2 linked regions of the Lysinibacter sp. HNR genome follow. The protein of the gene in region 1 binds, or shares a complex with, the protein of each later gene. Links are inferred from orthologs where the notes say so. Each region holds a gene or a part of one and is shown on either strand. Other genes may lie near its edges. The genes, in order: mfd and uvrA.

The links.
Region 2: the proteins of mfd (region 1) and uvrA are in contact, whole or in part, in a crystal structure (PDB 4DFC), measured with the Escherichia coli proteins. The link is inferred for Lysinibacter sp. HNR from one-to-one orthologs.

Annotation. Positions count from the first base shown.
Region 1 is NZ_CP121684.1:1,075,453-1,092,672, forward strand. Bases 1-4,157 are described here. They hold mfd (transcription-repair coupling factor), read left to right. Parts: upstream 1-384; coding sequence 385-3,957; downstream 3,958-4,157. Other genes in these bases: pth (aminoacyl-tRNA hydrolase), read left to right, coding at 1-261; FrondiHNR_RS04765 (FAD-dependent oxidoreductase), read right to left, coding at 3,954-4,157. Also shown: more of FrondiHNR_RS04765, read right to left, coding at 4,158-5,366; FrondiHNR_RS04770 (Na+/H+ antiporter NhaA), read right to left, coding at 5,488-6,684; FrondiHNR_RS04775 (MazG nucleotide pyrophosphohydrolase domain-containing protein), read left to right, coding at 6,854-7,528; hisS (histidine--tRNA ligase), read left to right, coding at 7,597-8,889; eno (phosphopyruvate hydratase), read left to right, coding at 9,001-10,281; FrondiHNR_RS04790 (septum formation initiator family protein), read left to right, coding at 10,356-10,916; FrondiHNR_RS04795 (DUF501 domain-containing protein), read left to right, coding at 10,916-11,404; FrondiHNR_RS04800 (FAD-dependent oxidoreductase), read left to right, coding at 11,527-12,867; FrondiHNR_RS04805 (GNAT family N-acetyltransferase), read right to left, coding at 12,957-13,463; FrondiHNR_RS04810 (XRE family transcriptional regulator), read right to left, coding at 13,500-14,960; FrondiHNR_RS04815 (phosphoenolpyruvate carboxykinase (GTP)), read left to right, coding at 15,124-17,013; FrondiHNR_RS04820 (SGNH/GDSL hydrolase family protein), read right to left, coding at 17,100-17,220. UniProt on the Escherichia coli protein: Couples transcription and DNA repair by recognizing RNA polymerase (RNAP) stalled at DNA lesions. Mediates ATP-dependent release of RNAP and its truncated transcript from the DNA, and recruitment of nucleotide excision repair machinery to the damaged site.
Region 2 is NZ_CP121684.1:1,481,314-1,491,251, forward strand. Bases 506-3,974 are described here. They hold uvrA (excinuclease ABC subunit UvrA), read left to right. Parts: upstream 506-870; coding sequence 871-3,774; downstream 3,775-3,974. Other genes in these bases: uvrB (excinuclease ABC subunit UvrB), read left to right, coding at 506-814; uvrC (excinuclease ABC subunit UvrC), read left to right, coding at 3,767-3,974. In the rest of the region: more of uvrB, read left to right, coding at 1-505; more of uvrC, read left to right, coding at 3,975-5,737; RNase adapter RapZ, read left to right, coding at 5,724-6,599; DNA-binding protein WhiA, read left to right, coding at 6,651-7,634; FrondiHNR_RS06695 (superoxide dismutase), read left to right, coding at 7,700-8,320; gap (type I glyceraldehyde-3-phosphate dehydrogenase), read left to right, coding at 8,435-9,442; FrondiHNR_RS06705 (phosphoglycerate kinase), read left to right, coding at 9,557-9,938. UniProt on the Escherichia coli protein: The UvrABC repair system catalyzes the recognition and processing of DNA lesions. UvrA is an ATPase and a DNA-binding protein. A damage recognition complex composed of 2 UvrA and 2 UvrB subunits scans DNA for abnormalities.

The sequences.
Region 1 (17,220 bases):
CGTGGTGGAGGGCACGGAGGACACAATGGGTTGCGTGACATTGCCAAAGCTGTGGACAGCCCAGACTTTACTCGGGTGCGTGTTGGAATCGGGCGCCCACCGGGTCGGCAAGATCCTGCTGACTACGTGCTCCGGGAGTTTAGCTCGACTGAACGTCAATCACTCGCGCTTGTTCTCGCAGAGGCTGCGGATGCGGTGGAAGCCGTTGTGTCGGTGGGGTTACTCGAAGCTCAACAGCGATTTCACGCTCCGAAATCTTAGACCCTAGAAGGTTTACACTGAGCTGGATAACCTGGGTGCAGGTGTGGGTGAGTCGTAAGTAAGAAGAGGTTCGTGCTCCGTTCCCGAAGTGCAACACCCTGAGAGCCGGGGTAGTATTATGCGGTGACTCTTCGCGGAATTATTGATTCTCTCCTGCCTTCTGAAAGCTTTTCTCGAGCGCTTACCTACACGTCGGAAGACGCTGATTTTTCCCTCATTGAGGCTATTCGTCCACCCCTGTTGGCCGGTCTTCTTCAGCGCAGGGCATCGGTAAAACCTGCATCCGCTCTTTTTATCGTGACAGCTACCAGCCGTGAGTCCGAGAGTCTACGTGCATCACTTGCTTCTCTCTTGCCAGAAGCCACCATTCTCGAGTTCCCAGCCTGGGAAACACTCCCACATGAACGTCTGAGCCCCAGCACAGAAACCGTGGGTAAACGGCTCGCTGCGCTCCGTGTCATGAGCGAGTGGACACCGGAATTAGGAACCCACCTCATTGTTGTGGGGGCGGTGCGCGCTGCTCTTCAACCACTAGCCGATAACCTACTGTCTGTCGAACCGCTTAATTTTGTTGTGGGCGAACGTGGCTACGATCTCTCCGAAACCAGTAAAAAACTGGTATCCCTGGCCTACGCCCGGGTTGACCTGGTGACGCGGCGCGGTGAATTTTCCGTGCGCGGAGGACAGCTTGATGTTTTCTCTCCCACTGCAGAGCATCCGTTACGCATTGAATTTTTTGGTGATGAGGTGGAGGAAATTCGTGCGTTTTCAGTTACCGATCAGCGAAGTTTACCTCTCAAAATGACCGAGGCAATTCTTGCTCCTAGCCGTGAGCTGCTCCTGGATGAAGGTGTCCAACAGCGGGCACGGGAGTTGCGGAGCGAGTTTCCTAACCTGACAACAATGCTCGATAAGGTAGCTGAGGGTATTCCGGCCGAGGGCATGGAAAGCCTCACGCCCGTACTTGTGAACAAGCTCGTTCCCGTCACAGACTATTTACCGCGGGAGGCAGCGATAGCGGTTGTTTCGCCCGAGCGTGTGCGGACACGCGCGGCGAGTCTCTCTGAAACCAACAGAGAATTTCTTGCTGCTGCGTGGAGCGCTGCTACCTCCGGGGCAGAGGCTCCCATAGACCTGTCCGGGGGAGACTTCCTCACGCTTGAATCACTGAAGGACTCTCGGGCTGGCCGCCCCTGGTGGACCCTCAGTACGTTTCAACACGACCTGGAGGATCCAGCAGAGGCACAGGAAAACACTGAAAATTATGTGCGCATTACTGCGGACGCAATACCTAGTTTTCGAGGCAGCATGGACGGCGCGGTGAACTATGTGGGCGACCTGGTTCGTGACGGGTGGCGTGTACTTGTGACTGCAGCGGGACAGGGAACCGCGGCACGAGCTCATGACGTCCTCTTAGAAAATGAGATTCCTGCTCGATTGGTGCCGGATCTGAGTGGCTCCCCGGAACCGCTCGCGGCTACGCTTACTGCGGGTTCAATCGAACACGGGTTTGTGAGCAACGAAGCCAGATTTGCGGTTATCACCGAGGCAGAGTTCTTTGGTCGTAGCGTGTCCTATCAGGCTGGGCAGGTTAAGAAGCTGGCCAGCCGCAGCAAAAACGTTGTTGATCCTTTGCAGCTACGAGCGGGAGACTATGTGGTACACGAAACCCATGGCATCGGGCGTTTTATCGAGTTAACACAGCGTGAGATTACAACGGGTTCTGGGCGAAACGTAACTAAAACTCTGCGTGAGTATCTTGCGCTTGAGTATGCTCCCTCAAAGCGCGGCTATCCCGCGGACAAACTTTTTGTACCAACGGATCAGCTTGATCAGCTCTCGCGTTACGTCGGGGGAGAAGCGCCCGCACTGAGTAAAATGGGGGGTTCCGATTGGTCAGCGGCTAAGGGTCGTGCGCGTAAGGCCGTGCGTGACATTGCGGTTGAACTCGTGAAGCTATATTCGGCTCGGATGTCGAGTAAAGGTTTTGCTTTTTCGGCAGATACCCCGTGGCAGCGCGAATTGGAAGAGGCCTTTCCTTTTGTAGAAACTCCTGACCAGCTGACCACTATTAACGCTGTCAAGCGCGATATGGAGTCTCCCATACCCATGGACCGTCTGGTGTCGGGAGACGTGGGTTTTGGTAAAACGGAGATTGCTGTTCGCGCGGCCTTTAAAGCGGTGCAGGATTCGAAACAGGTTGTTATGCTCGTGCCCACAACACTGCTTGTCAAACAGCACTTTGAGACTTTTCAGGATCGCTTTGCAGGATTCCCCGTGCGTTTGCGGGCGCTGAGTCGGTTTCAAACTGATAAGGAAGCGCGAGAGGTCGTGCAGGGTCTTGCAGACGGCTCTGTCGATGTGGTGATTGGTACTCATCGTCTGCTCTCCGAGGGGATCATCTATAAGGATCTGGGCTTGGTGATTATTGATGAGGAGCAGCGCTTTGGGGTTGAGCATAAAGACATGCTCAAAAAATTGAAAACTAATGTAGATATCCTGGCGATGAGCGCAACCCCGATCCCACGCACCCTGGAAATGGCTGTTACCGGTATCCGTGAGATGTCTACCTTAGCCACGCCCCCGGAAGATCGACACCCGATTCTCACGCTTGTGGGTCCTCAATCGGATAAACAGATCGCGGCAGCTATTCGACGTGAACTGTTGCGGGAGGGACAGATTTTCTTTGTACACAACAGGGTGTCAAGCATCACGCGCACGGCAGCTCACCTTTCCGAGCTTGTGCCGGAGGCCCGTATAGCGGTGGCGCACGGTAAGCTCTCTGAAGCAACGCTGGAGCGGGTAGTTGTGGACTTTTGGGAGCGGAAGTTTGACGTTCTCGTGTCAACCACAATCGTTGAGACCGGGCTGGACATCGCTAACGCCAATACCATCATCATCGATCGCGCAGATAAGTATGGTCTGAGTCAGCTGCACCAGCTTCGTGGTCGAGTAGGTCGGGGTCGTGAGCGAGCCTACGGCTACTTTATGTATGATGCTGATAGGCCGCTGAGCGAAACGGCTCACGAACGGCTTGAGACTATAGCCACCAATAATGAGTTGGGTTCTGGAATGCAGGTGGCGCTTAAGGATCTTGAGATTCGTGGTGCCGGAAATCTGCTGGGTGGTGAGCAATCGGGACATATTGCGGGGGTCGGATTTGACCTCTATTTACGGATGATTGGGGAGGCGGTTAACACCTTCCGCGGTGAGGACGTGGCCACACTGACTGAGCTTACTCTGGAGTTACCGGTGGCAGCTCACATTCCTGAGGACTATGTGGATAGTGAACGCCTGAGACTGGAAGCCTATCAAAAGTTTTCTGCCGCGAGCTCCGCGAGTGCAGATGAAGACCAGTTGGGTCTTGTTGTTGAAGAGCTTGTTGATCGTTACGGTGCGTTGCCGGACGAGGTAGAGACACTTCTGCTGGTTTCGCAGCTTCGGCACCGTGCAGCCAAGCTCGGATTGAGCAAGGTGGTTGTGCTCGGACCCAACATCAAGATTGAGCGGGTAGAACTCCCCGACTCCCGCCAGCTTCGAATGCAGCGACTCTACCCTGGATCACGCTACACAGCCGCGACCGGGGTGATACAGGTGCCCCTTCCCGTTACCCACGGTGTTACTCTGACCGGTGTCGAACTGGTTGAGTGGGTGAGCAAATTGCTTGAGGTTATTATCCCAGACGCATCCGGCTAGGAATCAAACCCGAGTCCGAGCTTGTCCAGCGTTCGGAGGATAAAATTGCGCTTACCCTGGTTGTGATCGGCCTGATCCATTGACCACCGTGTTGCCTGCACTCCGGCGTAGGCAAAGGGTTCAGGCGGAAAGGGGAGTGGAACCTCACGAACCATCCGTAGGGCGGTTCGCTCGGTATGTAGTCCCTCGATCCGATCGAGCAGGACGTTGGCGGCAAAGCGTGTCGCCCCCACACCGAGTCCGGTGAATCCTGATGCGTATCCAATTTTTCCCTCGCGGGCCTGTCCATAGAAGGCACAGAACTGTGTGGAGCTGTCAATTGCCCCTCCCCAGCGATGAGTGAAGGTGACCCCTTCTAACTGCGGAAAAGTTGTGAAAAAGTGGCTGGCGAGCCGCTCGAAACTTTGCGGGCGATCATCATATTTAGAGTCGACTCGTCCACCATAGTTATAGATGGCATCGTAGCCGCCAAAGAGGATGCGATTGTCTCGGCTGAGACGATAATAGTGAAATTGATTGGCCATATCCGAGATGCCCTGGCGGTTTTTCCACCCAATGGAGTCCATCTGTTGTGAGGTGAGGGGTTCTGTCATCAGAGCGTAGTCATAGACAGGAACCGTGTGGAAACGATAGCGCTTGAGCAGTGACGGAAATGCATTTGTTGCGAGCACAACTCGTGACGCGGAGACGGGGCCCGCCGCTGTGCGCAGGTGTACCCGTCCGTTATCGAGTTCGGTGGGAGGTTCTATACCGGTTATCGGGGAACGTTCAAAGATCTTCACTCCGAGCTCTGTTGCCACTCGTGCAAGCTCCATAACGAGTTTTGCCGGGTGAAGCATGGCAACAGAGTCTTTGTCCCAAACACCTGCCAGGTATGTAGGGGAACTCACTTCTTGCTGTACTTCTTCACCGGAAAGATACCCCTCACCGCGTAGCTCTTTTTCCTGGTAAGGTTCGGTCGCGACGGTGAGCGCTCCCGTGCGTTCGAATTCACAATCGATGCTGTAGCGCTCAATCGCTGCCTCAATCTCGTTGAGATTTTGCCGACCAAGAGAATCGAGAGCTTCATACTCTTCAGGCCACCGGGCCCGACCATTTTCCTCGCCGTGAGTCAGGCTGGCATCACAAAAACCACCGTTTCGGCCGGAGGCCGCCCATCCCACATTTTGCCCTTCGAGAAGGATAACGCTGCGATTCGGGTTGCGTTCTTTAGCGAGGATTGCGGTCCACAAACCTAGATATCCGCCACCAACAATTGCAAGATCAAAGGTGGAGGGCCCTCGGTATCTTGGATATTTTGTTACTTGCGCAACATCATCAAGCCAGAAGGGGCGATTAACGCTGGGAGCGAGTGCTTCAAGAATTGTTGATTTTTGAGGCGCGTAACGCTCAAATACGGTTTGAGACATGGCCTATCATCCTTCTGTAGTTATTGGACACTCTCAATATTGATGCCTGGTCATCTTGAGAGCAATCAATACAGTAACTTTAGCAAGTAAAGCTTTAGATTTTATCTACATTGTAAGGAAATCATGATGCTGAGGGTGTCGGTACAGTGCGGTGGTGGCGTACTCGAATTCTTATCAGGATAACAGCCATCACAATCGAGATCGCAGAGCCCGCAAGAACCGCGAGCACGCCCTGATCAGCAACCTCACGGTCAATGCCAAAGGCAAGCTCATTCATGAGGAGAGAAACGGTAAATCCAATACCGCCGAGGGCTCCCGTGACAACTATGTCGCCAAAGCTCAAAACCGAGGGGTGGGTGGTACGTACGAACCTATCTGCGAGTAGTGTGGCTCCGACAATACCGATCAGCTTGCCGAGGGGGAGCGCAAACAGAATTGCCCAGAAGGGTGCCTCAAGCGGGGTCTCGGCTAGCACGGGAAGTGTTACGAGTGCTGCGGAGAAAGCAAAGAGCGGTAGAACGACAACATTGCTGAGAGGCTCGAGTACGTACTGTGCCTGAGTAGCCGGTTTTCCACTCATAGCAAATCCCAACATCACACCCGCGATAGTTGCGTGGATACCCGATTGGTATATCACGTACCAGGTGGCAAACCCCACAAGAATCATGGCTATGATCAGTGTGTACTCCTCAACACGATATCGCTTACTTCCCGGGTATTCGCCATTTTTGAGCCTGGCAAAGCGCTTGCTTAAAAAGCCGAAGAACACGCTCAGTATGACTCCGATGACAATGAGCCCAATTGAGGGATCCACAGTGAAGAATACGGCGATAAAGATAATGCCGGCTAGATCGTCAAGTACGGCCAGTGCGAGAAGGAACACACGAACCGTCGAGGGTAGTCCACGCCCCACAATCGCAAGAACGCCCAGGGCAAACGCAATATCGGTTGCCGTGGGGATGGGCCAACTGCTCTGGTAACCAGAGTCCCATGTGAAAATGATGTAGATTATCGCGGGAACAAGAACACCGCCCAGCGCCGCAATCGCGGGTTTAATAGCTTTGCCGTAGGAGTTAAGCTCGCCCTCACGAAACTCGTGTTTCAACTCAATAGCAACAATAAAGAAAAAGATCACAAGCACGGCATCGCTGACCCAGTGACCCACAGACATGCTAATTCCGAGAAAAGGGATACCAACCTTAGTGCCTTGAATATCGTGTGCGACGGAGGTGAGGGGACTGTTGGCAATTGCTAGCCCGAGGATGGCCGCTGTTAAAAGTAACATGGCGGACGTTCGGCTAGAGCGGAGCAGTCTCATAGGGGGCCTTTCTAGGGTCGAAAAATTTTTTATCGACCAGACTTCCCGATTCACCAATGACTAACTATAGTCGAATTTATTCATTGGTGGGGTCAGCATCAGGTTTGGGATGGGGGTTAGCCTCATGCTTGGAAGTGGGGCTAGCATCAGGTTTGGAAAGTGAGGCGGCATGGATGAGGTTAATGATGTGCAATCTGTGGAGGCGCTTGTCCAGACGATACATCGCCTAAGAATAGAGTGTCCGTGGCACGAGCAGCAGACAGCTACCACCCTTGTGTCCTACCTGATAGAAGAGTGTTACGAATTGATAGAGGCAATTGAGTCGGGCAACGCCGATGCCATTCACGAAGAACTTGGTGATCTTCTCTATCAGGTTGTTTTACACAGCGAAATCCTGGGTGAGAACACGGTGCAGCAGGCAGGGCAACAGCAGACCGTGATTTATGATGTGGTTGATCAGCTTGAGAAAAAGCTTCGCTATCGACACCCGCATGTTTTTGGTGACGCGGGTCCCACCACCGTGGGAGAGCTCAATGCCGGGTGGGAGCAGATGAAACAGAGACGATCAAAAGGAGCACCGTCCCGCATGATTCTTGAGGGCGTCCCGTTATCTATGCCCGCGCTTGCCCTGGCCGACAAGATACTTGAACGGGCGGAGCGCAACCAGCGAGAAATCAATGTGCAGCAGGGTGAGAGGCATACGCTGGAAGAAAACTTTGGTGATGCTCTACTTGAAATTGTGATTGAAGCGAGGCATCACGGAATAAGAGCGGAGGATGCGCTGCGCTCATCCCTGCGGAGGCTTGTGCAGGAGCTAGCGCGGCCGCCTGCGGGCGGTCTATAGAGCCCGCCTGTACAGACGTGGACACAAAAATTGTATAGTGCTATACACAGTGGGTATATTTAATCGTCATGGCGACACCCGTAAACCCACCCCGTGGGATGAGAGATTTTCTGCCCTCCGAAAAATCTCGCCGAGAGCACGTACTCAACACTATCCGCGGTGTTTATGCGATGCACGGCTTTGATGAGATTGAGACTCCCGTTGTCGAGAGCTCTGCTCGATTACACTCGGGGCTCGGCGGGGACAACGAAAAGCTGTCTTTTGGCATCCTCAAGCGTGGGCTCACCCCCGAGGATATCCGTACGGCAGCCGAGAACGGAAGCCCGGAATCATTGAGCGATCTGGGATTGCGTTTCGACCTCACTGTGCCCCTCGCCCGCTACTATGCCACTCATCGCGGTGAATTACCCGATGTGTTCCGCGCGATTCAGATTGCCCCCGTTTGGCGGGCTGAACGACCGCAGAAGGGACGCTATCGCCAATTTGTGCAGGCAGACATCGATATTATTGGTGAGTCGAGCCAACTGGCAGAGATCGAACTCATTACGGCCACATCGGCGGCGCTCGCCGAACTTGGCCTGCGTGAGTGCGTGATCCGGATCAATGATCGCCGTATCCTTTTTGGAATCCTGTCCTATTGTGGGTTCCCCGTTGAGACTCAGGAGGCGGCCCTGATCTCAATTGACAAGCTCGATAAAATCGGTACGGATGGTGTGATCGCCGAGCTGTCGGAGTCTGCCCCGGAAGCTTCGGCTGTGCTCGAAAAGATTCTTCAGGAGATTGAACCTCACGTTGTGAACGGAGGGGTGCCTCTCACCGAAGCGGGTATCCGCTCTCTTGTACCTGATACCGTCGACCCTGAGGCTGTGGCTCAGCTTGTGAGGTTAGGGGCAGCTCTCGCTTCAATCCCCGAGGGTATCGAGTTGCGCTTTGACCCAACACTGGTTCGGGGCATGGGGTACTATACCGGAACTATTTTTGAGGTCTCTCACCCGGGTTCGGGAAGCTCCGTGGGGGGCGGTGGTCGTTACGACGGTATGATCGGACGCTTTCTCGGGAAGGACGTTCCTGCCGCCGGTTTCTCGATTGGGTTTGAGCGCATAGTGGATCTGGTTGAGACTTCGGGTGATGGTGCGTCAGATGCGACGGTTCTTATTTCTGAGAAAGATGTAGACCCAGCTGTCCTCGTGTCGATTAAGACGGAACTGGTCGCTCAAGGCATCCGTACGAGAGTTGAAAGGCGTGCCAAGAACCTCAACGCTCAGCTAGAGCGTCTTGCGCAGGCAGGGTTTGGGCAGTTTGCGTTTGTCTCAACGGAAACCAAGAAGGCGGAGGAACTGCGGATCAAGCCCCTGCTGTAGGGCGCGCGTCTCAGGTTGCGGTGCATCACGGACGCTCAGCGTAGACTATAACGGAAAGCAAGCTTTCGGGAGCATTCGTTCTCATAACCACATACCTAAGAGGAGAAACCAGTGGCTTTTATCGATGCTGTTATCGCTCGTGAGATTCTTGACTCCCGTGGAAACCCCACGGTTGAGGTCGAAATTGGTCTTACAGATGGGACGGTTAGCCGCGCGGCAGTCCCCTCCGGTGCATCCACAGGTGCTTTTGAGGCGTATGAGCTTCGTGACGGTGATAAGAATCGTTACCAGGGTAAGGGGGTACGTCAGGCTGTTGCTGCCGTCTTTGATGAGCTCGCCCCTGCGGTCGAAGATTTCTCGGCGGACGATCAGCGCCTGGTAGATGCCGCGCTCATTGCGGCTGATGGAACCGAGAACAAAAAGCACAGCGGTGCAAACGCTATCCTTGGCGTGAGCCTGGCCGTTGCAAAGGCGGCAGCCGAGTCCGCGGGACTGCCCCTTTACCGATACCTGGGTGGGCCAAACGCGCACACACTGCCCGTGCCCCTCATGAACATTATTAACGGTGGATCGCACGCCGACACAGGTGTGGATATTCAGGAGTTTATGGCCGTACCGCTGGGAGCATCCTCCTTCTCTGAGTCCCTGCAGTGGGGTGTTGAGACCTACCACTCGCTCAAGAGTCTGCTCAAGAGCAAGGGCCTGGCGACCGGTTTAGGAGACGAGGGAGGCTTTGCGCCCGATCTCCCTAACAACCGTGAGGCCCTTGACCTTATCCTTGAGGCCGTGAGGCAGGCTGGCTTTACCCCCGGTAAAGACATCGCCCTCGCGCTTGATGTTGCCTCTAGTGAGTTTTTTGAGAAGGGGGCTTACCAGTTTGAGGGTAAGGCTCGTTCTGCTGAGGAAATGGCTGCCTATTACGCCGATCTTGTTGCTAATTACCCGCTGGTCTCTATCGAGGATCCGCTTGACGAAGATGATTGGTCGGGCTGGGTGCACCTCACCTCCGAACTGGGTAACAAGGTTCAGTTGGTTGGTGACGACCTCTTTGTGACCAACCCCGTTCGACTCGAGCGGGGCATCCGCGAGCGCGCGGCTAACTCTCTGCTTGTTAAGGTCAACCAGATCGGTACCCTGACCGAGACGCTTGATGCGGTCTCTATGGCCCAGCGCGCCGGATATACCGCCATTATTTCGCACCGCTCGGGCGAAACCGAGGACACCACTATTGCCGACCTGGCTGTGGCCACCGATTGCGGACAGATTAAGACGGGTGCTCCCGCTCGCAGCGAGCGGGTTGCAAAGTATAACCAACTTCTGCGCATCGAGGAGGAGCTCGGCGGGGCAGCTCAGTTTGCGGGCCGTGCGGCGTTCCCTCGATTCCAGGGCTAGTAACCACTTTTGTGTGAGGGGGCGGGGTATCGTACCGATGTCTCGCCCTCCTGTCGCCAGCGGAGGATTCAAGAATGAATAACACCCCTAAAACCAGACGCAGGGCCGCATCTTCTCGGGAGGAATCGGCAGAACTCGGATCCTGGGTAAAAGGCCTACGATTCTCCGGTTTTTCAATCATTATGATTGGGCTTCTCGTTCTCGGCGCATTCATTATCAGTCCGAGCCTGTCGATCTATCTTAACCAGCGTCAAGAAATTGCTGCACTCGAAATCAGCGTGCAGCAAAAGCAAGAGGCGCTTGATAACGCCAACGCCGAAAAAGAACGCTGGCAGGATCCCGCCTACGTGCGGGCGGAGGCGCGCAACCGCCTCTTTTACATGATGCCCGGAGAAAATCAACTGGTTATTATCGATGACGTAGAGATTCCTGCTGCTCAGGCGGCTCCCGCATCGGCGAATCTGCAACAGACCGAGACCAATTGGGCTAGGGCTTTGGGCTACTCAATTATTAGCGCGGGGATTACGCAGGGTGATGCCGCTAGCCTGGCTCCAGAGGGATCAAAACCGACCGAGGGTGGAATCGTTGATGACCAAACTCCCACCGAGACACCCGCAGATGAAACAGGGGAATAATGCCTCGACCACCGTTTGAACCCCCTACGCAGGCCGACATTAACACGGTTACGGAACAGCTTGGCCGCCCCGCCCGTAACGTGGTGGGCATTTCTGCCCGCACTCAAGACGGTGAACCCTCTGTGGTTTCCACGGCCCCGCGATTGGATGATGGAACCCCGTTTCCCACCTTTTATTATCTGTGTCACCCCGATGCTGTTGCGGCTGTCTCGAGCCTTGAGGCTAACGGATTTATGGCCGAAATGAACGATCTCCTGCGTGAAGACGACGAGATTCGAGCCCAGTATCAGCGCGCACACGAGAGCTACATCGCCGACCGTGAGAGTATCGCGGTTGTTGAGGAAATCGCGGGAATCAGCGCTGGAGGGATGCCTGATCGAGTCAAATGCCTACACGCTCTGGTGGGGCACTCGCTTGCCGTGGGGCCGGGAACTAACCCCATTGGAGACATCGCGTTACAGCAATCCGGCTGGTCTGGTAATAAATAGCTTCAGCATTCGGTAAACTAATCTGTGGTATTGGTGCGGTTGACACTGTAACTATTGTTTTCCCATGGGCGAAAGCGCCCCCCACAATCCTTAAAATCAGTGCTAATCAAGGAAGTGCTTTTGTGTCAAAGATCCTAATTGTTGGTGGAGGTTATGCAGGTTTCTACACCGCGTGGAAGCTTGAGAAGTGGCTTCGTGCCGGTGAAGCTGAGGTGACGGTTGTTGACCCGCTTCCCTACATGGCCTATCTGCCCTTCTTGCCCGAAGTGGCCGCCGGTTCAATCGAACCTCGTCACTCCGTTGTTGCTCGCCGCCGTCACCTCAAGACCACCAAGAGCATTGCGGGCAAGGTAACCGCGATATCACACGCTGATAAAAAGGTAACCATCACTCCGAGCGCGGGTGAGCCCTACGAGTTTGAGTACGATCACATTGTCATTGCCACCGGTTCGGTGTCGCGCACATTCCCCATCCCCGGGGTTGCGGATAACGCCATCGGCATGAAAACCATTGAGGAGGCGGTCGCTGTGCGTGACCGGCTTGTCAGTAACTTCGAAAAAGCTGCGGGCCTTCCAGCGGGACCAGAGCGTGAGCGCCTGCTCACGGTGACCATCGTTGGCGGGGGATTTGCCGGTATAGAGACGTTGGGAGAGCTACGCTCATTTGCTAATCTCCTGCTGGGACGTTACCCCGAGATCTCCTTTGAGGAGACCAAGTTTCACCTGGTCGAGGCGATGGGACGAATCATGCCCGAGGTGTCGCTTGAAACCAGCCAGTGGGTTATCAAGACCCTTACGGATCGGGGATCAACGATTCACCTGGATACACAGCTCTCCTCGGCGGTGGACGGCAAGATTGAATTGTCAACGGGCGAATCTTTTGAATCTAACCTTATTGTGTGGACAGCCGGGGTGATGCCCCGACCCTTCCTGAGAGGCACGGATCTTCCCATTGGAGAGCGTGGACACGTTCGGGGACGTCCTGACCTGCGTGTGGAGGGTGACAATGGCATCCTTCAGGGTGCTTGGACCGCTGGCGATACCGCAGCGATCCCCGACATCTCAGCAACACCCGGCCCCGGAGGATTCTGCGTCCCCAACGCACAGCACGCAGTTCGGCAGGCCAAGCTCCTTGCCCGTAACATCGTTGCTGATCTGCGTGGCGAGGGACTTCTCGATTACAACCACAAAAACATGGGTGCCGTGGCCGGTCTTGGAATGAATGTTGGTGTGTTCCAATCGGGCAAGTTTGCGATGAAGGGATACTTCGCGTGGCTTGCACACCGTTTTTATCACGGCCTTGCGATTCCCGCATGGGAACGTAAGTGGCGCGTTTTTGGGGGTTGGGTAGGCCACTTCTTCCTGCGCCATGACATCGTGAGTATTGAGGCGGTGCAGCAGCCACGTGCGATCTTTGAGGAGTTTGCCTCGCGGCCCAAGCCTCCCGCGGAGACAAAGCCTTAGCAGATTTTGGTCTGTCTTTCCCCGCTCCCGGGCGCTACAGCGCACGGGAGCGGGGAAAGACGGACCTCAGCCCTGCGAGAACCGGATGATTATTCGGCGCTGGCCCTCAGCGCATCACCGTCAAGGCGAAAAGTGGACCAGCCCGTCATCGGGCGCGCGCCCATCGAACGGTAGAAATCTATCGAGGGTGTGTTCCAGTCAAGTACCGACCACTCGAGGCGCTGATAGCCATTTGCTACACACAGCGAGGCGAGTGACTTGAGTAGCTGTTTTCCGTAGCCAGAACCCCGGTACTCAGGAAGCACAAAAAGATCTTCGAGGTAGATTCCGTGGGTCCCGGTCCAGGTGGAGTAGTTTCGAAACCACAGCGCGATTCCCACAATCTCGTTATCTCTGTCAACGACATGGGCGTAAACGGAGGGGGTGTCCTCAAAGAGAGCTCGGGTAATAAGATCCTCGGTGTTTTTTACCGCATCGGGCTCACGCTCGTAGATCGCGAGTTCACGGATACACCGAAGAATGCCTGCCGCATCGTGTGGCTCGGCATTACGCATCACCGCGCCGTCGGAAAGGGAGAGGGGAGAGAGTCTCTGCATTAATCCAGTGTAGCGAAAATGAAGCTGCGGATTTTGTTAGGTCTGTGCCGCATGGCGACTTAGAAATTGGAAGACCTCGGTGTCGTCTACTCCCGGAAATGAGCCCTGGGGAAGAGGAGAAAGGACGTGTGCGTGCATGCGCGCACTCGGCCAGGAGCTATCGGCCCAGCGATTGGCGAGATCTTGTGAGGGGCGGCGACAACAGGAAGGATCGGGGCATCGTGAAACCGTGCGGTTGGTCGTGTCACGTCCGCGAAACCACTTGGCCTGATCAAAGGGAACACCAAAGCTGATGGAGAAAGACTCTGTCTCTGTGGTTCCCGTCTGGACGGTACACCAGTAGGTGCCGGCCGGAGTATCGGTGTATTGATAGAACTCGCTTGTGCGATTGGTCTGTTCAAAAGCCGTGCGTGCGCCCCAGCGACGGCACAGTATCTGTCCTTCGATGGTTCCCGTGGGGTCTGCGGGTAGGGGAAGACCGTCGTTTTCATAACCTTTTTGGAGGGATCCGTCACCGTTCGATCGTAAAAAGTGCACCTCCAGATCCAGATGGTGTGTTCCCAGATTGGTAAAGCGCTGGGCCGCCGATTCGTGTGTTACCCCAAAGGCATCACGGAAATCTTCGATTGCCAGATTACGTTCCTTCTTTGCGGTGCTCAGAAACTCCACCGCTCGCTTTTGGGGGATAAGACAGGCTGCGGCAAAATAGTTTATTTCTAAACGCTGCTGTAAGAACTCGGTGTAGCTTGAGGGGCGGTCATGACCCAAAACGGCGTGGGCCATTGCTTGGAGGGCGAGTGAACGCAGACCGTGGCCGCCGGGTATGGAAGCTGGAGGGAGATAAATACGTCCGTTTTTGAGGTCTGTGATGCTGCGGGTAGAGTGGGGTAGATCATCTACATAGATGAGGGTAAATCCTAGTTGCTCGGCCATGATGGCCACCGTGCGGTGGGTGAGGGCTCCGGTGGTATGGTTGGCCTTGCGTAACAACTCCTCAGCGAGTTCTTCGATTTCGGGGATGTAATTATTGCGCTCACGCATTCGGAGGCGGCTCTCGGTATTGGCTCGTCGTGCCTCTTCCGGGGTAGCAATGGCTGCGCGGTCTCTGCGTTCAATTTCGCGGTGGAGGCCCACGAGTGATTCGAGAGCGTCATCGGGAATCGATTTTGTTCCGCGGATGAGGGGGAGCCCCAAGCTTGCGTATACCTGGCTGTGCTGGGCCTGATCCAGCTCTATCTCGAGAGCGGATCGTTTGTCTGGCGGTGCCGTGCTGAGTAGGTCCGCGAGGTCAATGTCTAAAATTTGTGCAATTTTCTGCAGCAGCGAGAGCTTTGGTTCGCGATGGCCATTTTCGATGAGGGAGAGCTGGCTGGGGGCCATGTTGATCTGCGTGCCTAATTGCTCAAGCGTGAGACTTGCTTTCATACGGAAAAACCGGAGGCGTTTCCCCAAGGTCAGAAGTTCCACTCGGGGGGCTTGCGATGATGAGAGGGTCATAGATTTTACTATATGTTAAAAAATGAGGTTTTTGATATCCAATTTGATGCTTATGATCTCGTTTTATGACGAATCATAGGGGTATGGCAAAAATTATTGCTAACACTGTATCGTGTTATTCGTTATCGATACGTCAGCAGGCAGGACTTTTAGGAGTGTCAGTATGACCGTCATTGACTCGCTACCGACTAGAACTGATCAGCAAATGAATCCGGCACATATCCACCCGGAAAAGCTTACGGATGCTGGTGCTTCTCCCACCACAACAAACCCAGATGTCCTTACCTGGGTGGAAGAGGTTGCGGCACTCACCCAGCCGGATTACATTCACTGGTGCAGCGGGACGCAGGACGAGTGGTCCCTGCTTGCGGAGGAGCTTGTGGCCACGGGAACGCTCATCCCACTCAACAAGAATTTACGTCCCGGAAGCTTTCTGGCCCGTTCTCATCCGAATGATGTTGCACGGGTAGAAGATCGCACCTTCATCTCCACCGAACGCGAAACGGATGCGGGGCCAACAAACAACTGGGTAGCTCCGGACGAGATGCGTCAAACGCTTAAGCCGCTTTTTAGCGGTTCAATGCGTGGGCGTACCATGTATGTTGTTCCCTTTTCGATGGGTCCCGTGGGGGGTGACATCTCACAGCTGGGTATTCAACTGACCGACTCACCATACGCTGTGCTCAACATGCGGATTATGACTCGCATGGGGCAATTGGCGATGGATCACATCACACCGGGAATCGAGTGGGTAAAAACCGTACACAGCGTTGGTGCACCCCTTCTTAACGATGCGGACGATGTTGAATGGCCCTGCAACGATACAAAGTACATTTGCCATTTTCCTGAGACCCTCGAGGTATGGTCGTTCGGTTCCGGCTACGGTGGGAACGCGCTCCTCTCAAAGAAGTGCTTTGCCCTTCGTATCGCAACCGTCATGGCACGCAAGGATGGCTGGCTTGCAGAACACATGCTGCTGCTCAAGTTGACAAGCCCGGCGGGTAAAGTTTTTCACATAGCGGCAGCCTTCCCCTCCGCATGTGGCAAAACTAATCTGGCCATGCTTAAACCAACGTTGCCGGGGTGGAACGTTGAGACCATCGGGGATGATATTGCGTGGCTTCGCCCGGGAACCGACGGACAACTGCGGGCGATCAACCCTGAGGCCGGCTTTTTTGGTGTTGCACCCGGCACAGGATATGACACCAACCCCGTCGCGATGAATAGCATCTGGGGTAACACGATATTCACGAACGTAGCTCTGACCGACGACGGGGATGTGTGGTGGGAGGGAATGACAAAGACCCCACCGGCTCACGCGATTGACTGGCAGGGGAACGATTGGACTCCTGACTCCGGTCGGTTAGCGGCACATCCCAACTCGCGATTTACCGTGCCGATTAAACAGTGCCCCACACTGGCGGAGGAGTGGAACGAGAGCGATGGTGTTCCCATCGACGCAATTCTATTTGGCGGGAGACGCGCCACCAATGTTCCGCTTGTAACGGAGTCTCTTGATTGGAAACACGGTGTGTTTATGGGTGCGACGGTATCGAGTGAAAAAACCGCAGCACAGGAGGGAACCGTAGGCGAGCTTCGTCGGGATCCCTTTGGAATGCTCCCTTTTTGCGGCTACAACATGGCTGATTACTGGTCACATTGGCTGTCTATGGGAGAACTTCTCGGTGATAAAGCCCCACGAATTTTCCAGGTTAACTGGTTTCGCAAGGGTGATGACGGACGCTTCCTCTGGCCGGGATTTGGCGAGAATACGAGGGTTTTGGAGTGGGTTGTACGACGTGTTTCCGGCGAGGTGGAAGGACGTGCAGTTTCTGTAGGAACCGTTCCTGCCCCGGGAGAACTGAATCTTGAGGGAATGACTATTCCCGAGAGGGATCTTGAGGAACTTTTTACTGTAGACCCCGAGCTCTGGTTAGCGGAGTGTGATCTTACTGAAGCTTATTTTGCGCAGTTTGGCGATAGAATTCCTACGGCTTTGCGGGAACAATTGGCTGATCTACACGAACGATTGGAGCGCTCTGCTCATGAGTAGATTTTGAACGGGTTCTTCCCGTACCCGTTCAGAAAGATAAACGCCGGGTGTGTCTTTGTTCCTGTGGGCGCACCCGGCGTTTTGTTTTATGGTCGTGTTCCTGCTCCGGTAAGTGCCTCCATCGTACTTACGGTGAGGAAAGCGGCACCCGTTTGGTTGGGATGCATGACACCGTCGGCGAGAGATAAGCCCTTCATGGTGATGCCA
Region 2 (9,938 bases), 410 kb from region 1 along the record:
CACCGGCCTGGTGGATCCGCAGATTGTTGTTAAACCATCGCTTGGGCAGATCGACGACCTTCTCGAGCAAATTACTCAACGCACCGACAAAAATGAGCGAGTTTTAGTCACCACCCTCACTAAAAAAATGGCCGAGGAACTCACCGACTTTCTCACGGAGGCGGGTGTTCGCGTACGATATCTTCACTCCGATGTTGATACGCTGCGTCGTGTAGAGCTCCTTAGTGAACTCCGTCAGGGCGTCTACGATGTCCTTGTGGGTATCAACCTGCTACGTGAGGGTTTAGACCTCCCCGAGGTTTCCCTGGTGGCTATTCTGGACGCTGATAAAGAAGGGTTTCTACGCTCCTCAACCTCGCTCATTCAGACTATTGGCCGAGCCGCACGTAACGTTACCGGTGAAGTACACATGTATGCGGATCGAATCACCCCGTCAATGCGGCAGGCGATCGACGAAACTGAGCGTCGCCGAGCGGTGCAGATTGCCTACAACAAAGAGCACGGTATCGACCCCACTCCACTGCGCAAAAAGATCAGTGATATCACCGAGGTTCTTGCCCGTGAGGACGCAGACACAGCTGACCTATTGGGGAGCACCCGTGACAAGAAAACGCCCACGCCTCGCGCAGCCCGAACCGGCATAGCCGCGCAGGGAGCAAACGAGCTCGAAGCGCTCATTGCAGACTTGAACGAGCAGATGCTCACCGCCGCCACCGAACTCAAATTCGAATTGGCCGCGCGCCTTCGAGATGAGGTTGCCGACCTTAAGAAAGAATTAAGAAGTATGATGGCGGCCGGGCACATCTCACACTGACAAATCAGTCCAGGTTTGTTAGCTTTTCAAACGAATGTCCTGTGTTCAACACATCAATCTTACGGAGAGTCACCATCAGTAATCAGTCTGCTTCCAGCGAAAAGACACGTGTCAGCGTCAAAGGCGCACGAGTACACAACCTCAGGGACGTTGATGTCAGCGTCCCTCGAAACTCTCTTGTGGTTTTCACGGGGCTCTCTGGTTCTGGAAAGTCCTCACTTGCTTTTGACACCATTTTTGCCGAAGGCCAGCGACGGTATGTCGAGTCGCTCTCGGCTTATGCCCGTCAATTTTTAGGTCAGGTTGATCGTCCCGACGTAGATTTTATTGAGGGACTCAGCCCCGCTGTATCCATTGATCAAAAATCTACTAATCGTAACCCTCGCTCAACCGTTGGCACCATTACCGAGGTCTACGATTACATGCGTCTGCTGTGGGCTCGCACGGGAGTCCCTCACTGCGCGGAGTGTGGCGAGGTTATTGAGCGCCAAACTGTTCAACAGATCGCGGACAAGCTTATGACGATGGATGAGCGCGTCCGCTTCCAGATTCTTGCTCCCGTGGTAACAGGCAAAAAGGGCGAGTTTGTTGATCTTTTTGCAAACCTTTCGACGAGTGGATTCTCACGGGCACTGGTAGACGGAGAACAAATATCACTCAGCGAACCGCCCAAGCTTAAAAAACAGGTCAAACACAATATTTCCGTTATTGTGGATCGTCTTGTTGCAGGCCCCGAGATACTGGGGCGTCTTACCGACTCACTTGAGACTGCCCTGCGTCTCACCGACGGTCTGGTCACGATTAACTACGTCGACGAAGAGGGCGATGCAGCGTGGCAGAACTTCTCTGAAAAGCTTTCCTGCCCTAACAACCACCCGATTCAACTCACAGAGATTGAGCCGCGTACTTTTTCCTTTAACGCTCCCTTCGGTTCCTGTCCAGAGTGTTCGGGTTTGGGCACTCGTATGTCTGTGGACGTGGATCTCCTCTTGGGAGATCCTGCGCTCAGTATTGCTGAGGGGGTTATTCTTCCCTGGACTACACAGGGCAAGGGGCTTTACCAGTACTACGAAAAACTCCTTATTGCCCTTGCAGAAGAACTTAATTTCTCGCTGAAAACACCGTGGGAAGAGCTTCCAGAAAACGTGCAGCAGGCAGTTCTCCACGGAAACAACTTTTCTGTGAGCGTCAAATGGAAAAATCGTTTTGGTCGGGAAATGTCATACAGCTCCGGTTTTGAGGGGGTTGTGCCCTATATCGAGCGTAAATATCTCGACATTGAAAAATGGGACGAATACCTACGTGAAATCCCCTGTCCTGTGTGCCACGGTAAACGTCTTAAGCCGGAGGTGCTTGCGGTCACCGTGGGGGACAAGAGCATCAGCGATGTGTGTGAGATGAGCCTGTCCGACGCTCAAAAATTTATGAACCAGCTGACGCTTACTGAGCGTCAGGCAGCCATCGCGGCCCAGGTGCTCCGAGAAATTCGTTTGCGACTTGAATTCCTCATCGAGGTGGGTTTGAGCTATCTAGACCTTGCGCGTTCCGCTGGGTCGCTTTCGGGGGGAGAGGCGCAGCGAATCCGATTGGCCACACAGATTGGCTCGGGCCTCACAGGTGTTCTTTACGTTCTCGACGAACCCAGCATTGGCCTTCACCAGCGCGATAATCGCCGTTTGATCGATACCCTGGTTAAACTTCGAGACCTGGGTAACACACTCATTGTTGTTGAGCACGATGAAGACACCATTCGTACGGCGGACTGGATTGTCGACATCGGCCCCGGAGCGGGGGTTGAGGGGGGAGAAATCGTTCACTCCGGGCACTATGACGAGCTACTCTCCAATAAAAACTCACTCACCGGAAAATATCTCTCGGGTGAACTCAGCATTGGTACGCCTCAAAAAAGGCGTCCCCGAGATAAGAATCGTAAACTCACCGTTGTCGGGGCAAACGCCAACAATCTTAAAAACGTTACGGTCGATTTCCCACTGGGTGTTTTTACGGCAGTCACCGGGGTGAGCGGTTCGGGTAAGTCTTCACTGGTAAACGATATCCTGTATCAAGTTTTGGCGGGAAAGCTTAACGGTGCGCGTACCGTCCCCGGTAAGCATAAACGGGTTACCGGCCTTGAACACCTAGACAAGGTTGTACACGTTGATCAGAATCCGATCGGACGCACCCCGCGCTCAAATCCGGCAACCTATACGGGCGTTTTTGATCGAATACGCACGCTTTTCTCGGAGACTCCAGAGGCTAAAGCGCGTGGCTACCTCCCCGGACGATTTAGTTTTAACGTCAAGGGAGGCCGCTGTGAGTCCTGCTCGGGTGACGGTACCCTGAAGATCGAGATGAACTTTCTTCCGGATGTCTACGTGGTCTGTGAGGTCTGTAATGGAAACCGCTACAACCGCGATACACTCGCGGTGCACTACAAGGGTAAAAATATTGCCGAGGTTCTGAATCTGCCTATTTCTGAAGCTGCCGAATTTTTTGAACCGATTAGTGCGATTCACCGCTATCTCAAAACTCTGGTTGACGTGGGTCTGGGGTACGTTCGTCTGGGTCAGAGTGCCACCACCCTCTCCGGAGGAGAGGCGCAGCGCGTAAAGCTTGCTACCGAGCTGCAAAAACGTTCCAACGGCCGAACGATCTACGTGCTTGACGAGCCAACCACCGGTCTACACTTTGAAGACGTGCGTAAGCTCCTCCTCGTTTTAAACGGCCTGGTCGACAAGGGCAACACGGTTCTGGTCATCGAGCATAATCTTGATGTGATCCGCTCAGCCGATTGGATCATAGATATAGGCCCGGAGGGGGGCGCGGGTGGTGGAACGATTGTCGCCACTGGAACACCAGAAAAGGTTGCTACTCACCCGGAAAGCTACACGGGGGAGTTCCTCGCCGAGGTCCTCGATATTAAACGCAAGCCGATTGGGCAGTCCATAGGCAATGACTGATCCCCAGGACTATCGTCCGGCCCGAGGGGAGATACCCACCGGGCCGGGCGTTTACCGTTTCTCGGATGAGCACAACCGTGTTCTTTACGTAGGAAAAGCTAAAAATCTACGCGCGCGTCTCAGTAATTACTTTGCCCCACTCGAATCGCTCCATCAGCGTACCAGGCGTATGGTTGTCAGCGCGAGCAGGGTGGACTGGACCGTTGTGGGCAGTGACTCAGAAGCATTACTGCTAGAGCACACATGGATAAACGAGTACCGACCACCCTATAACGTCGAGTTTCGAGACGATAAAACCTACCCCTACATTGCAATCACCCTCGCCCACGAAGCACCGCGCGCAATAATGACTCGTAATGCTAAAATACGTGGAGCAAAGTATTTTGGTCCGTATCCAAAGGTATGGGCGGTGAAAGAAACTCTGGGTCTGCTGCAGCGAGCCTTTCCTATCCGTACCTGTAAAGAGTCCGACTATAAACGGGCTATGAGCAGCGGAAAACCGTGCTTGGCCAGCCAAATCGGCCGCTGCGCTGGCCCGTGTTCTCAAAAGGTTTCTCGTGAAGAACACCGGGCGATGGTAAAGCAGTTGGTGAGTTTCCTCAGCGGGAATGATCGCAATATGGTGCGTGAGCTCACCAAAAAGATGGGGGATGCCTCTACCGAACAGCATTACGAAGAAGCCGCTAAACTGCGAGATCAGATTCAATCGCTTCAATTAGTTATGGCAAAGAGCGCGGTTGTTCTTGACGAGTCTGTTGACGCAGACGTGTTTGGCCTTGCGAGTGATGAGTTAGCCGCGTCAATTCACCAGTTTATTGTTCGTGGTGGTCGAATTAGGGGAGAGCGCAACTGGATAGTAGATCTGGAGCTTGAAGACTCACCCGCCACCCTGATCGAATCGATCCTGCAGACAGCATACGATCGTGAAAAGCCACCGCGTACAATCCTTGTTGCGATCCTCCCTCCCAATCGAAAGGTGGCAGAAGAGGCGCTGCGGCAGAAATTTGGGGGTGTTGCGGTTGATATTCGAGTGCCCCAGCGGGGGAACAAAGCCTCCCTGATGGAGCGGGCTCGCTCAAACGCCGAGCAGCATCTTGCCCTCTACAAGACTCGTCGCAGTGTTGACCTGGCGACCCGCACCGAAGCTTTAGCAACGCTGCAGGAAGCCCTCGGTATGGCGGAGGCTCCGCTGCGTATGGAGTGTGTTGACGTCTCGCATCTGCAGGGTACCCACGTTGTGGCTTCTCTGGTTGTTTTCGAGGACGGTCTGCCCTTTAAGGGAGGATATCGCCGCTACTCAATTCCCAGCACCACGGATGACACTGATTCGATTTATCAGGTTATCTCGCGCAGAGCGGTTCAGCTTGCGACTGCGGAACAGGAGGACGCCACCCCCGGTGCTTTTCGACACAGGCCTCAGCTAATCGTTGTTGACGGAGGTGAACCACAGGTGGCGGCGGCTGATCGGGCCCTCAGAGAGGCCGGAATAGCCGATATCGCGCTCTGCGGTATAGCCAAGCGCCTTGAAGAGGTATGGCTTCCAGGAGACCCTTTTCCCGTGATCCTCCCGCGTAACAGCGACGCCCTCTTTATGCTGCAACGCCTTCGCGATGAAGCCCACCGCTTTGCAATTACCTATCAACGGTCTCGGCGTAAAAAAGATATTGGCACGCAGTTAAGCGCTATTTCTGGACTCGGGCCGGCGCGTACAAAAGCTTTGCTGCGGCATTTTGGGTCCGTAACGCGCCTACGTCAGGCCAGTGCGGAGGCTATTGCCGAGGTTCCCGGCATTGGAAGCTCCCTGGCAAATACGATTGCAGGGGAGTTCCATAAACCGCAAACCAGCGCAAGTGGAGCTTCTAACGGTAGTCTTGAAGAAGGAAAAGAAAATTCGGCGGAAAATATTAATCTCCGTGGCGAGCATCACGTAATACATGAAAGCGGTGAGCATGTCGAGCCCTAACCCACATCAAGAAGTTCTCATAGTCACCGGTATGTCGGGTGCGGGACGCTCAACGGTTGCTAATGCCCTTGAAGATCTCGGGTGGTATGTGGTAGACAATCTACCTCCTCAAATGCTTCGTCCGCTGGCAGAGTTGGCCGACAAAGCGAGTGATACCTTGCCAAAGATTGCGGCGGTTGTTGACGTTCGCGGGGGAGATCTTTTCCAAGATATCCAACACGTCATTAAAGATCTGCGTATGGGATCACAGGTGCGTGTGGTCTTTCTTGAGGCGACCGATGACGTGCTCGTACGACGCTTTGAGGCGGTGCGCCGTCCCCACCCGCTGCAGGGTGAGGGAACGCTACTTGATGGAATAGCCGAGGAGCGGAATCGGTTACGTGAGCTGCGGGCCTCGAGTGACGTGGTGATCGATACCTCTCGTTTAAATATTCACCAATTAGCAACTGCCACCCACGATATTTTTGCCACAAACGATGACCCTGCGCTTCAGCTTACGGTTATGAGCTTTGGTTTTAAATATGGAATTCCCACCGATGTGGATTTAGTCGCGGACATGAGGTTTCTCCCTAACCCCTATTGGGTGCCTGAGCTGCGCAGCCTAACAGGAGCAAACGAAGAGGTCAAAGAGTTCGTTCTTTCGCGAGAGGGGGCAGCGGAATTTATCGAAAAATACTCTGAGGCGTTAGTGCCTGTTTTTGCTGGCTACCAACGAGAAAATAAACGACACGCTACAGTAGCTGTTGGCTGTACAGGCGGAAAGCACCGATCAGTTGCGGTCGCCCGCGAACTCGCAAACAGGTTTCAGAGCCTGCCCGGTGTTGTTGTTCATGTAAAACATCGCGATTTAGGTAGGGAATAAACATCTGCTTATATTGTGAGATAGCTTTCATTCTTATAAGGAGTAACAAGGTTGGCGCTAACTGCCGAGGTTAAAGACGAGCTTGCTCGTGTTATGGTGAGCCGCACCAGTGTACGAATCGCTGAAGTCTCAACGATCCTGCGTTTTTCGGGCGGGCTACATACTATATCGGGGCGTATTGCTCTGGAGTCGGAGTTAGACACCCCGATTATCGTTCGCCGCGTCCGTCGTGATCTTGCAGAAATTTACGGTGTGCGCAGCCTGGCTAGTGCCCAGGCTCGGGGAACCGCCCGTAAGGGGGCCCCGGGGTACCTCGTTCGAGTGTTAGAGGGTGGGGAAACCCTCGCGCGTCAAACCGGACTTTTAGATGCCCGCCGTCGCCCTATTCGAGGCCTACCTAATCGTCTTACCACGGGAACCTCCGATGAACTGGCTGCGATTTGGCGTGGTGCCTTTATCGCGCAGGGCACACTCACCGATCCCGGTCGTTCCTCGAGCCTTGAGATTAACTGCCCCACCAACGAGAGCGCGATGGCTCTTGTGGGTGCTGCAGGACGCCTAGGCATACCCGCAAAAAGTCGTGAGGTTCGGGGGGTGCACAAGGTTGTTGTGCGCGAGGGCGAGGCGATTGCCCAGATGCTTTCTCTTATGGGAGCAGCAAACACGGTTCGCTCCTGGGAAGCTATGCGTCAGCGGCGAGAAGTCAGAGCAACGGCCAATCGCCTCGTTAACTTTGATGATGCGAATCTGCGGCGTTCGGCGCAGGCAGCGGTTGCTGCCTGCGCTCGGGTTGAGCGAGCGCTAGAGATTCTCGGAGATGCTGTTCCCGCCCATTTACAGTATGCTGGTCAGTTAAGGCTAACCCACAGGGAGGCTAGCCTCGACGAGCTAGGCGCACACGCTGACCCTCCCATGACAAAGGACGCTGTGGCCGGGCGGATCCGTCGATTGCTCGCAATGGCAGATAAAGAGGCTGATCAACGGGGAATCCCCGGGACCGAGGCCAACCTACCTGCTGATTTTGATGATATGTAGGTAGAATTATACTTTCACGTTCGGAATTTCCAAACGCGTAATTTCACATCAAGGAGATGAGCACTTTGGCTACGTATACGCTTGGCGATCTGCCCTATGACTATTCGGCACTTGAGCCACACATCAGCGGAAAAATCATGGAACTTCACCATGATAAGCACCATAATGCCTATGTGGTTGGTGCGAACGCTGCGCTTGATCAGCTTGCAGAGGCTCGCGATTCAAACAACCTGGCAAACGTGAATAAGCTTGAAAAAGATCTAGCTTTTAACCTTGGTGGCCACGTTAATCACACAATCTTTTGGAACAACCTGTCACCAAATGGCGGAGGCCGCCCAACGGGTGAGGCTGCCAGCATGATCGATGATTTTTTTGGTTCCTTTGACAAGTTTGTAGCCCACTTCAACGCCACCGCACTGGGGGTACAGGGTTCCGGGTGGGCCGCGCTCACCTGGGATGTTGTTGGTCAGCGTGCCAACATCAATCAATTCTTTGATCAGCAGGCCAACTTTCCGGCTGGAACCATCCCGCTGCTTCTTCTCGATGTGTGGGAGCACGCTTATTACCTCGATTATCTAAACGTTCGTGCCGATTATGTCAAGGCGTTTTGGAACATTGTGAACTGGAATGACGTAGAAAAGCGCCTTGATGCTGCCCGTAAGCAGACTCCTGGCCTGGTCCTCTAGTAACCACGAGAGACGTCGTGGGGTGTGTGAGTCTCCACCCGGTGACACCCACACCCCACGATTTTCAAAAGATCGCGCATCTTCCATTCAGATGCCAACATAACAGGAGCAAATGTGTCCGCAAAAGTAGCCATTAATGGCTTCGGCCGTATTGGGCGTAACTTTCTTCGTGCAGCCCTCGCACAGGGGAGCGGCCTTGAGATCGTTGCGGTAAACGATCTAACCGATAACGTTGCGCTTGCGCACCTTCTCAAGTACGACTCCATTACGGGCCGCCTTGACGCAGATGTGCATCTTGACGGTGACCAGATTATCGTCAACGGTAAAAGCATCAAAGTTTTTGATCAGAGAGACCCCTCAAATCTTCCTTGGAAAGAGTTGGGTATCGACATCGTTATCGAGTCAACCGGATTCTTTACCAAAGCCGAACTGGCCCGCAAGCACCTTGAAGCCGGTGCAAAGAAGGTAATAATCTCAGCCCCCGCAAGTGGGGACGACGCAACCTTTGTCCTGGGTGTAAATGAGCAGGACTATGATCCGGCTGTGCATAACATCATCTCAAACGCGTCATGTACCACAAACTGTCTTGCACCCATGACTAAGGTCTTCCACGAGGCCTTTGGTATCAACAAGGGCCTCATGACCACGGTTCACGCCTACACCGCGGATCAGAACCTGCAGGATGGACCCCACGGTGATCTGCGTCGTGCCCGTGCAGCAGCCATTAACATCGTTCCTACCAGCACAGGTGCCGCCGAAGCCATTGGCCGCGTCATGCCCGAGCTTGCAGGAAAGCTAGATGGATATGCACTTCGTGTACCGGTTCCCACCGGCTCGGTCACGGACCTAACCGTTGAAACGGAGCGCACCGACCTAACGGTTGAAGAGGTGAACGCCGTGTTCAAGGCGGCAGCAGAGGGGCCCCTCAAGGGTATCCTGAAGTACACCGATGAGCCCTTGGTATCAAGCGATATCGTTACAGATCCGCACTCCTCAATCTACGATTCAGGCCTGACCAGGGTCATCGGAAACCAGGTGAAGCTGGTTTCGTGGTATGACAATGAGTGGGGATACTCCAACCGCTTGGTTGATCTCGCGGAACTTGTTGCAAGCAAGCTTTAACCTTCGAGAGCTTGTGTGCGGGGTGGAATATACAGGGGAAACACCCGGATATTCTGCCCCACCGCTTTTTATCCCCGCGTTTTTACGTCATAAAATTTAACCGAAAGAAACCAGATGCCGATTCGTGCCCGTGAGTCATTGGGCTCACTCGAGGGCAAGCGAGTTATTGTTCGCTGTGACCTCAACGTTCCCCTAGTCGATAACGTCATTACAGACGATGGTCGCATTAGGGCATCACTTCCTACCATACAGTCCTTGGTCAGTGAGGGTGCTCGCGTGATCGTCATCAGTCATCTGGGCCGCCCGGGTGGAAAACCGAATTCAGAATTTTCTCTTGCTCCGGTTGCTGAACGACTTGGCGAATTGCTGGGCAACGCCGTTACTTTTGCAGGTGATACGGTGGGCCCCTCGGCTCACGCGGTGGTGAATTCCCTCACTAACGGCTCTGTTGCAGTGCTAGAAAACCTTCGGTTTAATGCCGCCGAGACATCGCAAG